2 regions of the Metabacillus sp. KJ11-3 genome follow, and region 1 is predicted to be linked to the other one. Evidence: riboswitches for the same ligand, from Rfam matches in the RefSeq annotation. Region 1 holds a riboswitch; the other holds the start of a gene.

The links. Region 1 has a riboswitch for glycine ahead of AC0L8O_RS22945 (amino acid permease). Riboswitches for the same ligand answer to the same signal wherever they lie in the genome.
Region 2: it holds a riboswitch for glycine, as region 1 does, so the genes downstream of both, gcvT (glycine cleavage system aminomethyltransferase GcvT) here and AC0L8O_RS22945 (amino acid permease) in region 1, are expected to answer to the same signal.

The regions. Positions count from the first base shown of each region.
Region 1 covers NZ_CM147865.1:4,592,018-4,598,149, forward strand. Annotated here, with positions in the region: gene AC0L8O_RS22935 (beta-glucoside-specific PTS transporter subunit IIABC) at 1-362, shown strand, start outside; gene bglA (6-phospho-beta-glucosidase BglA) at 376-1,815, shown strand; glycine riboswitch at 2,141-2,220, shown strand; gene AC0L8O_RS22945 (amino acid permease) at 2,388-3,734, shown strand; gene AC0L8O_RS22950 (L-lactate dehydrogenase) at 4,017-4,946, shown strand; partial or broken gene AC0L8O_RS22955 (L-lactate permease) at 4,983-5,141, shown strand; partial or broken gene AC0L8O_RS22960 (L-cystine transporter) at 5,387-6,132, shown strand, end outside.
Region 2 covers NZ_CM147865.1:1,157,331-1,163,462, reverse strand. Annotated here, with positions in the region: gene gcvPB (aminomethyl-transferring glycine dehydrogenase subunit GcvPB) at 1-552, opposite strand, end outside; gene gcvPA (aminomethyl-transferring glycine dehydrogenase subunit GcvPA) at 545-1,891, opposite strand; gene gcvT (glycine cleavage system aminomethyltransferase GcvT) at 1,941-3,041, opposite strand; glycine riboswitch at 3,240-3,329, opposite strand; partial or broken gene AC0L8O_RS05995 (DEAD/DEAH box helicase) at 3,649-5,335, shown strand; gene AC0L8O_RS05990 (YqhG family protein) at 5,351-6,132, shown strand, end outside.

The DNA of each region.
Region 1 (6,132 bases):
GTGTAGCAATTGAGCCATCGGATAATAAATTATATGCACCATTTGATGGAACAGTTGTCATGGTTGCACCAACGAAGCATGCGATTGGGTTACGTTCAAAATCAGGTGTTGAACTATTGGTTCATATTGGTTTAGATACAGTTAAATTAGAAGGAAAACCATTTAATCTTCATGTTGAAGATGGTCAAAAGTTTACCAAAGGTGATCTACTAATTACCTTTGATAAAGAGTTTATCCAAAAAGAAGGAGTCAAGGTTACGACACCTCTTATTATAACGAATGCACACTCTTACAAAGAAATTATCATTGAAAAATTAAAAGATAGTGTATTAGATCAAAAGCTATTAACGGTTATTAAATAAGGAGGAATTAAGCATGAGTAAATTACCTAAAGACTTTTTATGGGGTGGCGCACTAGCTGCCCACCAATTTGAAGGTGGTTGGAATGCAGGTGGTAAAGGACCAAGTGTTGTTGACGTTATGACAGCAGGTGCACATGGAGTACCGAGGGAAATCACGGAAGAAATTGAAGAAAATAAATTTTATCCGAACCATGAAGCAATTGATTTCTACCATAAATATAAGGAGGATATCGCATTATTTGCCGATATGGGGTTAAAATGTCTAAGAACTTCAATTGGATGGAGCCGTATTTTTCCAAAAGGTGATGAAGCTGAACCAAATGAAGCAGGACTACAATTCTATGATGATGTGTTTGATGAATTGCTAAAATACGGTATTGAGCCTGTTATTACACTATCTCACTTTGAAATGCCATTACATCTAGCGAGAGAGTACGGCGGATTTAGAAATCGTAAAGTAGTAGACTATTTTGCGAAATTTGCGGAAGTTTGCTTCGACCGTTATAAAGATAAAGTGAAATATTGGATGACTTTTAACGAGATTAATAACCAAATGGATGTAAACAACCCAATCTTCTTATGGACAAACTCAGGTGTATTAGTCGGTGAAGATGAAAATGCTAAGGAAGTTATGTACCAGACAGCCCACCATGAACTTGTTGCCAGTGCACTTGCTGTAGCAAAGGGAAAAGAAATTAACCCGGACTTACAAATCGGAGCAATGGTTTCACATGTGCCAATTTATCCTTTCTCTTCTAATCCGGAAGATATCATGCTGGCAGAAGAAGAAATGAGACAACGTTATTTCTTCCCTGATGTTCAAGTTCGCGGTTACTATCCAAGCTATGCATTGAAGGAATTTGAAAGAGAAGGATATCAAATCAAAATGGAAGCCGGCGATGATGAGATTTTAAGAAATGGTACTGTTGATTATTTAGGCTTCAGTTACTACATGTCAACGACCGTTAAAAGTGATGTAAATAATGATAATACCGGTGATGTTGTAAATGGTGGACTACCGAATAGTGTTGAAAATCCATACATTAAATCAAGTGACTGGGGCTGGGCAATCGATCCGACTGGGTTACGATATACACTAAATCGTTTTTATGACAGATATCAAATTCCGTTATTTATAGTTGAAAATGGATTTGGTGCAATCGATGTAATGGAAGAGGATGGCTCTATCCATGATCCGGAAAGAATTCAATATTTAAAATCACATATTGAAGCATTAGAAAAAGCGGTCATATACGATGGCGTTGATTTAATCGGATATACACCATGGGGAATCATTGATATCGTCTCATTCACAACTGGCGAAATGAAAAAACGCTATGGCATGATCTATGTTGACCGTGATAATGAAGGAAACGGATCAATGAAGCGTTATAAGAAAGATTCTTTTGAATGGTATAAAAAAGTAATTGAAACAAATGGTGAACAACTATAGTAACTTGTTTCATTTAGACGAAAAATAGAGGCTTTCTGAGCCTCTATTTTTATTGACCAGGAAACTATAAAATGCCTTTGAACTGTGGATAAGTGCGCGACATCCAGCTCCAGCGCCTAGCCCTTCTAGGGTCTAGCCACAAATGAATTGAAGACAAAGAACGTCTTCTATTCATTTGCGTCTTATTTGCCCGAGGCTGATCAAGGCGCTTGCGCTTTTGTTCTTGACAAGGTAAGTGAATAAGACTAGAATTATAAATTATTTGAGAATAATTTTATGTTAAAACTATAATCGAGCTATGATCGCTATGGATGAAACTATAGCAGGAGCAGCTTCTGGAGAGACTGCGGCATTCCGCAGCGCCGAAGGATTCATAATCTCAGGCAAAAGGACAGAAGAGTATAGAATACCTATTTGTTAAACTAATCATTTTACTAGTACAACAAATACTATTTCATATTCTTATGACCAAGAGATTTGGATGATATCCAATCTCTTTTTTTAATGGATTATGTTTATGCTGCTCATTGTGTCACACAATAGATTGTGGCAAATTTTAAGGAGGAGTAGAATTGGTACAACAAGAATTAAAGAGGGATTTAGCCAATCGGCATGTTCAATTGATTGCCATCGGAGGAACTATTGGTACCGGGTTATTCCTAGGATCTGGTAAAGCAATCCAACTGGCAGGTCCGTCTATTATCTTTGCTTATTTAACTGTGGGTATTGCTGTGTTTTTTATTATGCGGGCACTGGGAGAGCTATTGTTATCTAAAGCTGGTTATCAATCATTTACAGACATCGCCCAAGACTATCTTGGCCCAAGAATAGCGTTCGTGACTGGATGGACTTATTGGTTTTGTTGGATTATGATCGCAATGGCCGATATTATTGCTGTCGGTGTTTATGTACAGTATTGGTTTGATATACCTCAATGGGTACCTGCCATTATTTGTTTGATTATTTTATTAGGGTTCAATCTATTAACGGTTAAGCTTTTTGGTGAATTAGAGTTTTGGTTTGCTTTAATAAAAGTTATAACGATCCTCTTATTAATTGGGGTTGGGGTTATTTTACTTGTGATAGGTTTTAAGACCGATGCAGGGGCAGTTACAATCAGAAACCTGTGGGAACACGGTGGAATCTTTCCAAATGGCATTTCAGGTTTCTTACTTTCCTTTCAAATGGTTTTATTTGCTTTTGTTGGTGTAGAGTTAGTGGGTGTATCAGCAGCGGAAACAGCCAATCCAAGAAAAAATATTCCATCGGCTATAAATAAGATTCCTTTAAGAATACTATTTTTCTACATTGGCTCCATTATTGTTCTGTTATGCATTAATCCATGGACCGAACTGAATGCTGAGGAAAGTCCCTTCGTAAAAACATTTAGCTTAATTGGAATTCCAATTGCTGCCGGTATTATTAATTTTGTTGTATTAACGTCTGCTGCTTCTGCCTGCAATAGTGGAATGTTTTCGACAAGCCGGATTCTATATAATTTAAGCAGGAGTAATCAGGCTCCTGCCAACTTAGCAAAACTAAATAAAAATCATGTCCCTGGTAACGCATTGTTCATATCTACACTTGTCGTATCGGTAGGAGCACTCTTGAGCAAACTTATCCCTGCACAAGCCTTTGGACTCGTATCAACGGTAAGTGCTATTTGTTTTATTTGGGTTTGGGGTGTCATTATTGTTTGTCATTTAAAGTATAAAAAAACATTTCCACAATTACATGCTGAGTCAACGTTTAAAGCACCGTTTACGCCATTTGTTAATTATGTAGTTCTAGCGTTATTTGCTATGATTCTTATTATTATGTTATTTGCTAATGAAACACGCTTGGCATTATTACTGACACCATTATGGTTTATTTTAATATTTGCAATGTATTCATATAGAAGAAAAAAGGCAAGTTAAGGTAACATATGTAGAAGTGAGATTCTCTTTTAAAGTGAATCTCACTTTAAGTTTTTTGTTACAAAAAGGTCTTGAACAAATTGAAATATCATGATATATTCTACATGTGAAATACTTCACAATATATTATTTACAAATATATTTTTGGAACCATTTGTGAAATTATTCACAAATGGTAAGCAACTCAATTAATGAATCTATAATAATCACTAAGAAAATTTTTTTATTAAATTATGTGAAATATTTCACAAATTTACAACGCAGCTTCTGGAGGAAAATCAAATGAATATAACATTAGGGAATAAGATTGTATTAGTAGGTAGTGGTGCTGTTGGTTCAAGTTATGCTTATGCATTATTAAATCAGGGCTTATGTGATGATTTGGTCATTGTTGATCTGGATGGAGAAAAGGCAAAAGGGGATATTATGGATTTAAACCATGGTATTGCCTATGCACCTACTCCTATGAACATAAGATACGGTTCATATAAGGATTGTAAGGATGCCGCCCTCGTGGTTATCTGTGCAGGTGCCGCGCAAAAGCCTGGAGAAACAAGATTAGAACTTGTGAATAAAAACGTAAAAATTTTTAAATCTATTGTTGAAAGCATTATGGATTCCGGGTTTAATGGTATCTTCTTAGTTGCAACAAACCCAGTCGATATTCTAGCTTATGCAACTTGGAAATTCTCTGGTCTTCCTAAAGAAAGAGTGATAGGTTCTGGAACTATTTTAGATTCTGCGAGATTTCGTTATTTAGTAGGAAAAGAATTTGATACAGCACCATTAAGTGTTCATGGATATATTATTGGAGAGCATGGTGACTCTCAATTCCCGGTTTGGAGCAGTGTAAATATTGCTGGAACACAGGTTGCAAAAAGGTTATCTGAGGAGAGGAAGGAAGCGATCGCAGTCGAGGTGCGTGATGCTGCCTATGAAATTATTAAAGCAAAAGGTGCCACATATTATGGCATAGCAATGGGGCTAATAAGAATAACGAAAGCCATCTTAAGAAATGAACATGTTGTCCTACCTGTTGGAGCACTAGTAGAAGGGGAATATGGACATCATGATGTTTTTATTGGAATTCCGTCTGTGATTACAAGATACGGCGTTAAAAAGATTGTTGAACTATCACTGACTCAGGATGAAAAAGAGAAGCTTACTAAATCTGTCCAAACCGTAAAAGAGATACAAAATGCAGCCATATAATTTGATTCACATCTTTGACCCATTGGGGGAAACATTATGTTAATGGATACTTTCAATCCTTTTAATAATCTTGGACTTTCAGCATTAATGGCAGCAATTCCTATCCTGTTATTTCTGGTATGCATAACTGTCTGAAAAATGAAGGGAATCCATGCTGCACTATTAAACATAGCCGTTACTTTTCTTATTGCACTTACCCTATTGTTTAAAAAATAAAGTGCAGTTCCTCCTGCAAATTCAAGTCTCTTAGGAATTCATAATCCAAAGAGACTTTTTTAATTTATACTTTTAGAAGAGTATTTAGAAAGGTAATCGGGTAATGAAGTAAGGATAACTCGAATAAATTCTTTATTATGTGCCAATCTCAGCATTTCCTACTTTACATATAGGAATTATGGTGATAATATCTCTATTGTTATATTAAAAAAGGAAGTGAAGAAATGTATATATTCGTCATTCTTAATATTATTATCATGTTATTACTTATTTTTGGTTTATATACTATGCAGAAAAAGCATCTCTCTTTTTCAAAAAGAGTATTTACAAGGCCTGGGATTAGGTGTCCTGTTTGGATTGGGGTTACAGTTTGCCTATGGAATAGAATCGGAAGCTGTTTCAACATCGATTGATTGGTTCAATATAGTTGGAAGCGGGTATGTAAGCTTCCTAAAAATGATTGTTATGCCTTTAGTTTTCATATCTATTCTTTCTGCTTTTACAAAATTAAAGATGGAAAACAATCTTGGAAAAGTTAGCGGATGGATCCTGGGAACACTAGTTGGTACAACAGCTATTGCTGCTGCTGTAGGAATTGCTTCAGCATTATTGTTCAATTTGGAAGCTGTACAAATTGATCAGGGAGAAGCAGAACTAGGCAGAGCAGCTCAATTAGAAGAACAAGTTGTTTCTGTTCAAGATATGACGATACCTCAACAAATTGTTTCGTTAATTCCTACTAATCCATTCTTGGATCTAACAGGAGCAAATCCAACATCAACAATATCTGTCGTTATTTTTGCTGCTATTCTTGGTATTGCATTTTTAGGAATTAGACGTAAGGAACCGGTATATGCTGAAAAATTTGCAGATATTGTAGAGACTTTTTATAAATTGATTATGCGTGTTGTTACCTTGATTTTAAGACTGACTCCTTATGGTGTGTTGGCATTAATGACAAAAGTAACAG
Region 2 (6,132 bases), 1.7 Mb from region 1:
ACCTGCTACTGTAGCAGATGCTGGATTTGTACCATGTGCTGAGTCAGGAACAATGACCTTTGTTCTTTTCGTATCATTGTTTGCTTCATGATAGGCACGAATCATCATAAGACCAGTCCACTCCCCATGAGCACCTGCCGCAGGTTGAAGAGTAACTTCGTCCATTCCCGTAATTTCTTTTAAATGCTCCTGTAGATCAAATAGCAACTCCATTGCTCCCTGTACTGTTGACTCGTCCTGTAGAGGGTGGATATGTGCAAGACCTGCAATACGCGCAACATTTTCATTGATTTTCGGGTTATATTTCATCGTGCATGAACCTAATGGGTAAAAACCGGAATCAACTCCATGGTTCCGCTTCGATAAAGCTGTGTAATGTCTCATAATATCCAGCTCTGACACCTCAGGGAGCAATGCCTCTTCTGTACGAATATAATCAGCAGGAATTAGTTCATCTAATGACAATTCATCGACTTCAAGCTCTGGTAAGCTATACCCAATACGTCCTTCTTTGCTTAATTCAAAGATTAATGCTTGATCTTGATTACTCATTGTCATCCCCCAATTCCTTCACAAGTGTGTCAATTTCGTCTTTTGTTCGCAGCTCTGTCACCGCAATCAGCATATGATTTTCAAAAACTGGATCTACTTTTCCTAAATCATAACCACCTATGATGCCCTTTTCTAAAAGCTGTTTGTTGACCTCTGAAATAGGTTTAGAAAGCTTTATAACAAACTCATTAAAGATTGGTTGATCGAACGGAATCTCTAAACCCGCTTTTAAACAGGCTCTTTTTGCATAGTTGGCTTTTTGGATATTTTGAATCGCCATTTCCTTAACACCCTTTTTCCCTAAAGCTGTCATAGCTACAGAGGCAGCAAGAGCGTTTAATGCTTGATTTGAGCAAATATTAGAAGTCGCTTTATCTCGTCGAATATGCTGTTCACGTGCTTGAAGTGTTAAAACAAACCCGCGTTTTCCGTTTTCATCTGTTGTTTGACCAACAAGTCGCCCTGGAACTTTACGTAGTAATTTCGTTGTTACAGCAAAATAACCGCAATGTGGTCCTCCAAATGCTGTAGGAATTCCAAATGGCTGCGCATCACCTGCAACAATATCAGCACCAAACGCTCCCGGAGGTGTTAATGCACCTAAAGCAAGAGGGTTTGATGAAACAATAAACATACTTTTACCAGTATGTGCAACCGGCTCAATCTCTTTTAATGGCTCAATTGAACCAAAAAAGTTTGGATATTGAACTAAAACCGCTGCTACATCCTCATCCATTTCTTGCTTTAATGCCTCTATATCTGTTACACCGTTTTTAACAGGAACCTCGATCACTTCAATATATTGGCCTGCTGCATATGTCTTTACCACATCACGTGTTTCCGGATTAACAGCCTTCGAAATAAGGACTTTCTTCTTTTTGGTTTGTCCTGCTGCTAGCATTGCTGCTTCAGCCAACGCTGTTCCACCATCATACATGGATGAGTTCGCCACATCCATTCCGGTTAGCTCACAAATCATCGTTTGAAATTCAAAGATTGCCTGTAGTTCCCCTTGAGAAATCTCAGGTTGATAAGGAGTATATGCCGTGTAAAATTCCGAGCGGGATATCACATGGTCAACAATAATTGGCATGTAATGATCATAAACTCCTGCACCTAGGAATGAAGCATTCTTGCGTAAATCATTATTTTTTGCTGCAAGTTGTGATAATTCTTTAAGGAGCTCTGTTTCAGATTTTGCTTGTTTAATCTTATACTCTCCCTTAAAACGAACACTCTCAGGAATATCCTGAAAAAGCTCATCTACTGTTTGAACACCAATTGCTTGAAGCATTTCCTGCTTGTCTTGCTCTGTCATTGGTAGGTAACGATGATTCATAGCTAAAAATCTCCTCTCAGATTCCATTCGGATATATAAGTTAGCGTCATTATTTGGATCTTTTATAAAAAGGTGTAGCAACCACTTTAGCCTTTAAGCGTTTTTTCCTAATTTGCACTTCGATTTCTGTACCTAGTTGTGTAAATTCAGATTTTAGTAGAGCTAAACCAATATTCTTCTTTAAAGTCGGGGATTGAGTTCCTGTTGTAACAACACCTATTAATTCTCCACCTGCAAAAACCTCATAGCCATGGCGTGGAATCCCTTTTTCCAACAACTCAATTCCAATTAACTTACGAGCTGTTCCCTTTTCCTTTTGTTTCGTTAAAACGGCTTTTCCGTTAAACTCTGCTTCTTTGTTCGTTTTCACCGCAAATCCAATACCCGCTTCTATAGGAGTTATATCTTTTGATAGCTCTTGACCATACAAAGGTAACGCTGCTTCAAAACGTAATGTATCTCTGGCACCAAGTCCACATGGAATAACCCCTTTACTTTTACCGGCCTCAAGGATGTTTTCCCATAACGTTACAGCATCATTTGAATCACAATATAACTCAAACCCATCCTCACCTGTATAACCTGTTCTTGAAATTAGCACATCAACACCAGCAATTTTTATGCCATTCTTAAACTTAAAGAACTTGATCTCAGATAAATCTGTATCCGTTAATGTTTGGAGAACCTCTTCAGCCACTGGTCCTTGCAGAGCAAGAAGAGCATATTCTTCCGATTTGTTTACAATTGAGACATTCCCATTCTTATTGGATACTAGCCACTTCAGATCTTTTTCAATGTTCGAAGCATTAATCACAAGTAAATAATCATTTTCCGCTCTTTTATAGATAAGTAAATCGTCCACTGTTCCGCCATCTTCATAGCACATAGCTGTATATTGAGCGCCTCCAGACTTAAGTAGAGACACATCATTTGTTACAACCTTTTGTAAAAAAGCTAAACTATCTTCCCCTCGAACCTCGACCTCTCCCATATGTGATACGTCAAATAACCCTGCTTTTGTTCGAACTGCTTCATGTTCATCCTTAATAGAAGTAAATTGAACAGGTAAATCCCAGCCTCCAAAATCAATTGTCTTGGCACCATACTCTTTATAAAGATCGAATAAAGGTGTTCGATGTAGTTCTGACATGTGGACTACTCCTTCCGTTTTTAAAAAATGCATCAAAAAAAGGACATAGAACTCCCATTTACATATGGAAGTCTCTGTCCTTTTTACCTGAAAGTTTACCTTATGGATGATGATGACTAAAAAAAGACATACTACCACCTCATACGGCTTTCCCCTTTGGTAGTTTACGTGAACTCACGCAAACACTCTCCAGAGTCGCGTCAAATAAGAGTCTTTTTGCCTGAGAGATTCACAATTGTTTGCTCCTTCGGCGCTATAATTAGCTATAGTCTCTCCCCTTATTCTCATCCGCACATATTTTGTTTTTGTGTTGGTTATACTACTAAAACTTGAATTATGACATTTGACATTTTAAACATTTGCATTTCATAGCGAATGAAAGCGTTAAGCTGACTGAAAGATATGAAAATGATGAACTTTCTTACTAACATCCTACCATGTGAGCAGACTTTCGACAATCATTTTTTATCTTAACATTAAAATTATTTTCAAGTTAAATGTTCGGTTTTTATCGATTAAATTATATTTTTATATTGTTTTTCACATATTACAAGAAAAATCGTGAACATTCTAAATAAGTAATTATCACGAAAGGACTGTCTTTACAATGAATATAAAGACGAACTTCGATTCTTCCTGGCAGAATGGGTTTCTAGAAAAATTAGAAAATGATGGTCCGTGGGCAAATTGGGAGCTGTACAAGCTTGCCTATGAAGTACAAAAAAATACACAAGTACCATCATTTGAAGGTTTACAAGCTCCAAAGCACTTGCCACACTTTACACCCCTACCTCATCAGTTGGAGGTAGCACAACGAGTAGTGGAAAACATGAATGGAAAAGCGATCCTTGCTGATGAAGTTGGTTTAGGGAAAACAATTGAAGCAGGTCTCATTTTAAAAGAATATATGATTCGGGGACTGGTCAAAAAAGTACTCATTCTCGTCCCGGCATCACTTGTTTCACAATGGGCCCGTGAATTAAATGAAAAATTTTTTATCCCTGCGGTAGAACAAAAGAAAAGCTATGTGTGGGAAGCATGTGATGTTGTTGTTTCGTCTATTGATACAGCTAAAAGAAGCCCACACCGAGACATTGTCTATAACCAGAACTATGATTTAGTCATTATTGATGAGGCACACAAGCTAAAAAATAATAAAACAAAAAACTATGAATTTGTTCAAAATTTAAAGAAGAAATATTGTTTACTATTAACAGCAACACCTGTTCAGAATAGAGTAGAAGAAATTTTCAACTTAGTATCTTTATTAAAGCCGGGTCATCTAGGGAACGAAGCCTATTTTTCAGATGTTTTTTCTGCGAAGGAGCGTTCAATCGAAGACCATGAGCAATTACGTGAGCTCATTAATAAGGTTATGATCCGAAATCGACGCGGTGACACAGGTATTGATTGGCCAAAGCGTAATGTTGAAACAGTACCGATTGAATTTTCTGAAACGGAACAACATCTATATGACACAATCACTGCTCTAAAGTCATCTTCACAATATGCTGCAAATACCTTCTCTATCATGACCCTACAGCGGGAAGCCTTGCAGTAGCCGCGAAGCTGTCTATATGACGTTAAAAAAAATGCTTGATCGGCCCGATGAAGAGGAACCAGCCCTCGCTAATGAAGTGATCAAAGATATTATGATGGCCATTGACGGTGTTACTCAAAACTCGAAAGCATTAAAGGTAGTAGAGTTGATTAAGCAACTGGATGATAAAGTCATTATTTTCACCGAATATCGTGCAACACAATTTTATTTACAGTGGTTTCTTCAGCAGCACGGCATTACGTCTGTTCCTTTTCGTGGCGGCTTTAAAAGAGGAAAAAAAGATTGGATGAAGGAACTCTTTAAAAATCGTGTTCAGGTACTAATTGCAACAGAAGCCGGTGGTGAAGGAATCAACCTTCAATTTTGTCATAATATTATCAATTATGATTTACCATGGAACCCAATGCGATTAGAACAACGAATTGGCCGTATTCACCGTTTAGGACAAGAACAAGACGTTAACATATACAATATGGCAACCAAAAACACGGTTGAAGAACATATATTAACTCTTTTATATGACAAAATACATTTATTTGAAAAAGTCATTGGTGACCTTGATGAAATTCTCACTCGATTAGAAATAAAAAACTTTGAAGAACATATACAAGACATTATGTATCATTCAAAAAATGACAGAGAAATGAAAATTAAAATGGAGAATTTAACATCTATTCTTGATTATGCACAAGCTTCACAAGAACAACGTAAAGCAGCAAGCGGAGATAAGTAGAAAGGCGGCTAAAGTATGCAGCAAGAGCAAATTCATCACTTTTTAGAAAGTTTTTTCACATCCAACTCCTGTGAAGTTCTTGAAAACAAAGAAGGATATATAACCGTACAACTTACAATTGAAATGGATAAGCTGTTAATGAACAGACCTTTTTACTGGCATTACCTTGAAAAAACAAACGGGGTCCCAAACCCAATGAAGCTTACGCTCATCACAGACCAGAATCGTGCACCAAAAGACCTGAAAGGTGAGGTTATGCATTTTGGAGCCCCTCGCCTTCACCAAATTTTTCAATCAACAAAAGAGTTAGGAAGCTATATCAGACTTTTTGAGTACGTCAAACCACATGGAGGAAATGTTCCCCTCCACCCCTGGATCGGAGTCAATATTATGGTTTCCTATCAATGTGATATGAAGAAAGATCAACTCTATTCCATCGGGTTACACTTAGTAAGTGGAGTGCTAGTCGAAAACTTCCAAGAAAAACTAGAAAATTTGGACTTAACACCAAAAATTCCAGACCTTTGCTTTACCATGACACCACTCATAAAGCCGCAAAGCGGGTTAAAACGGATTGAACAATTCATTTTACAAGATATTCACAATCATGATCATACCTGGGCAGACAAAGCACGGGAAAGATGGAACAAAGATTTAGAACTATTAAATCATTTTTACGAAGATCTTGAAGAAAAACCCGAATGCTACGAAGTTGAAAAACAAGCATTACAAGAATTGTATGAACCACAAATTCATATTTCCATTCAAAATGGCGGCATCTTTTATTTGACTCCCGG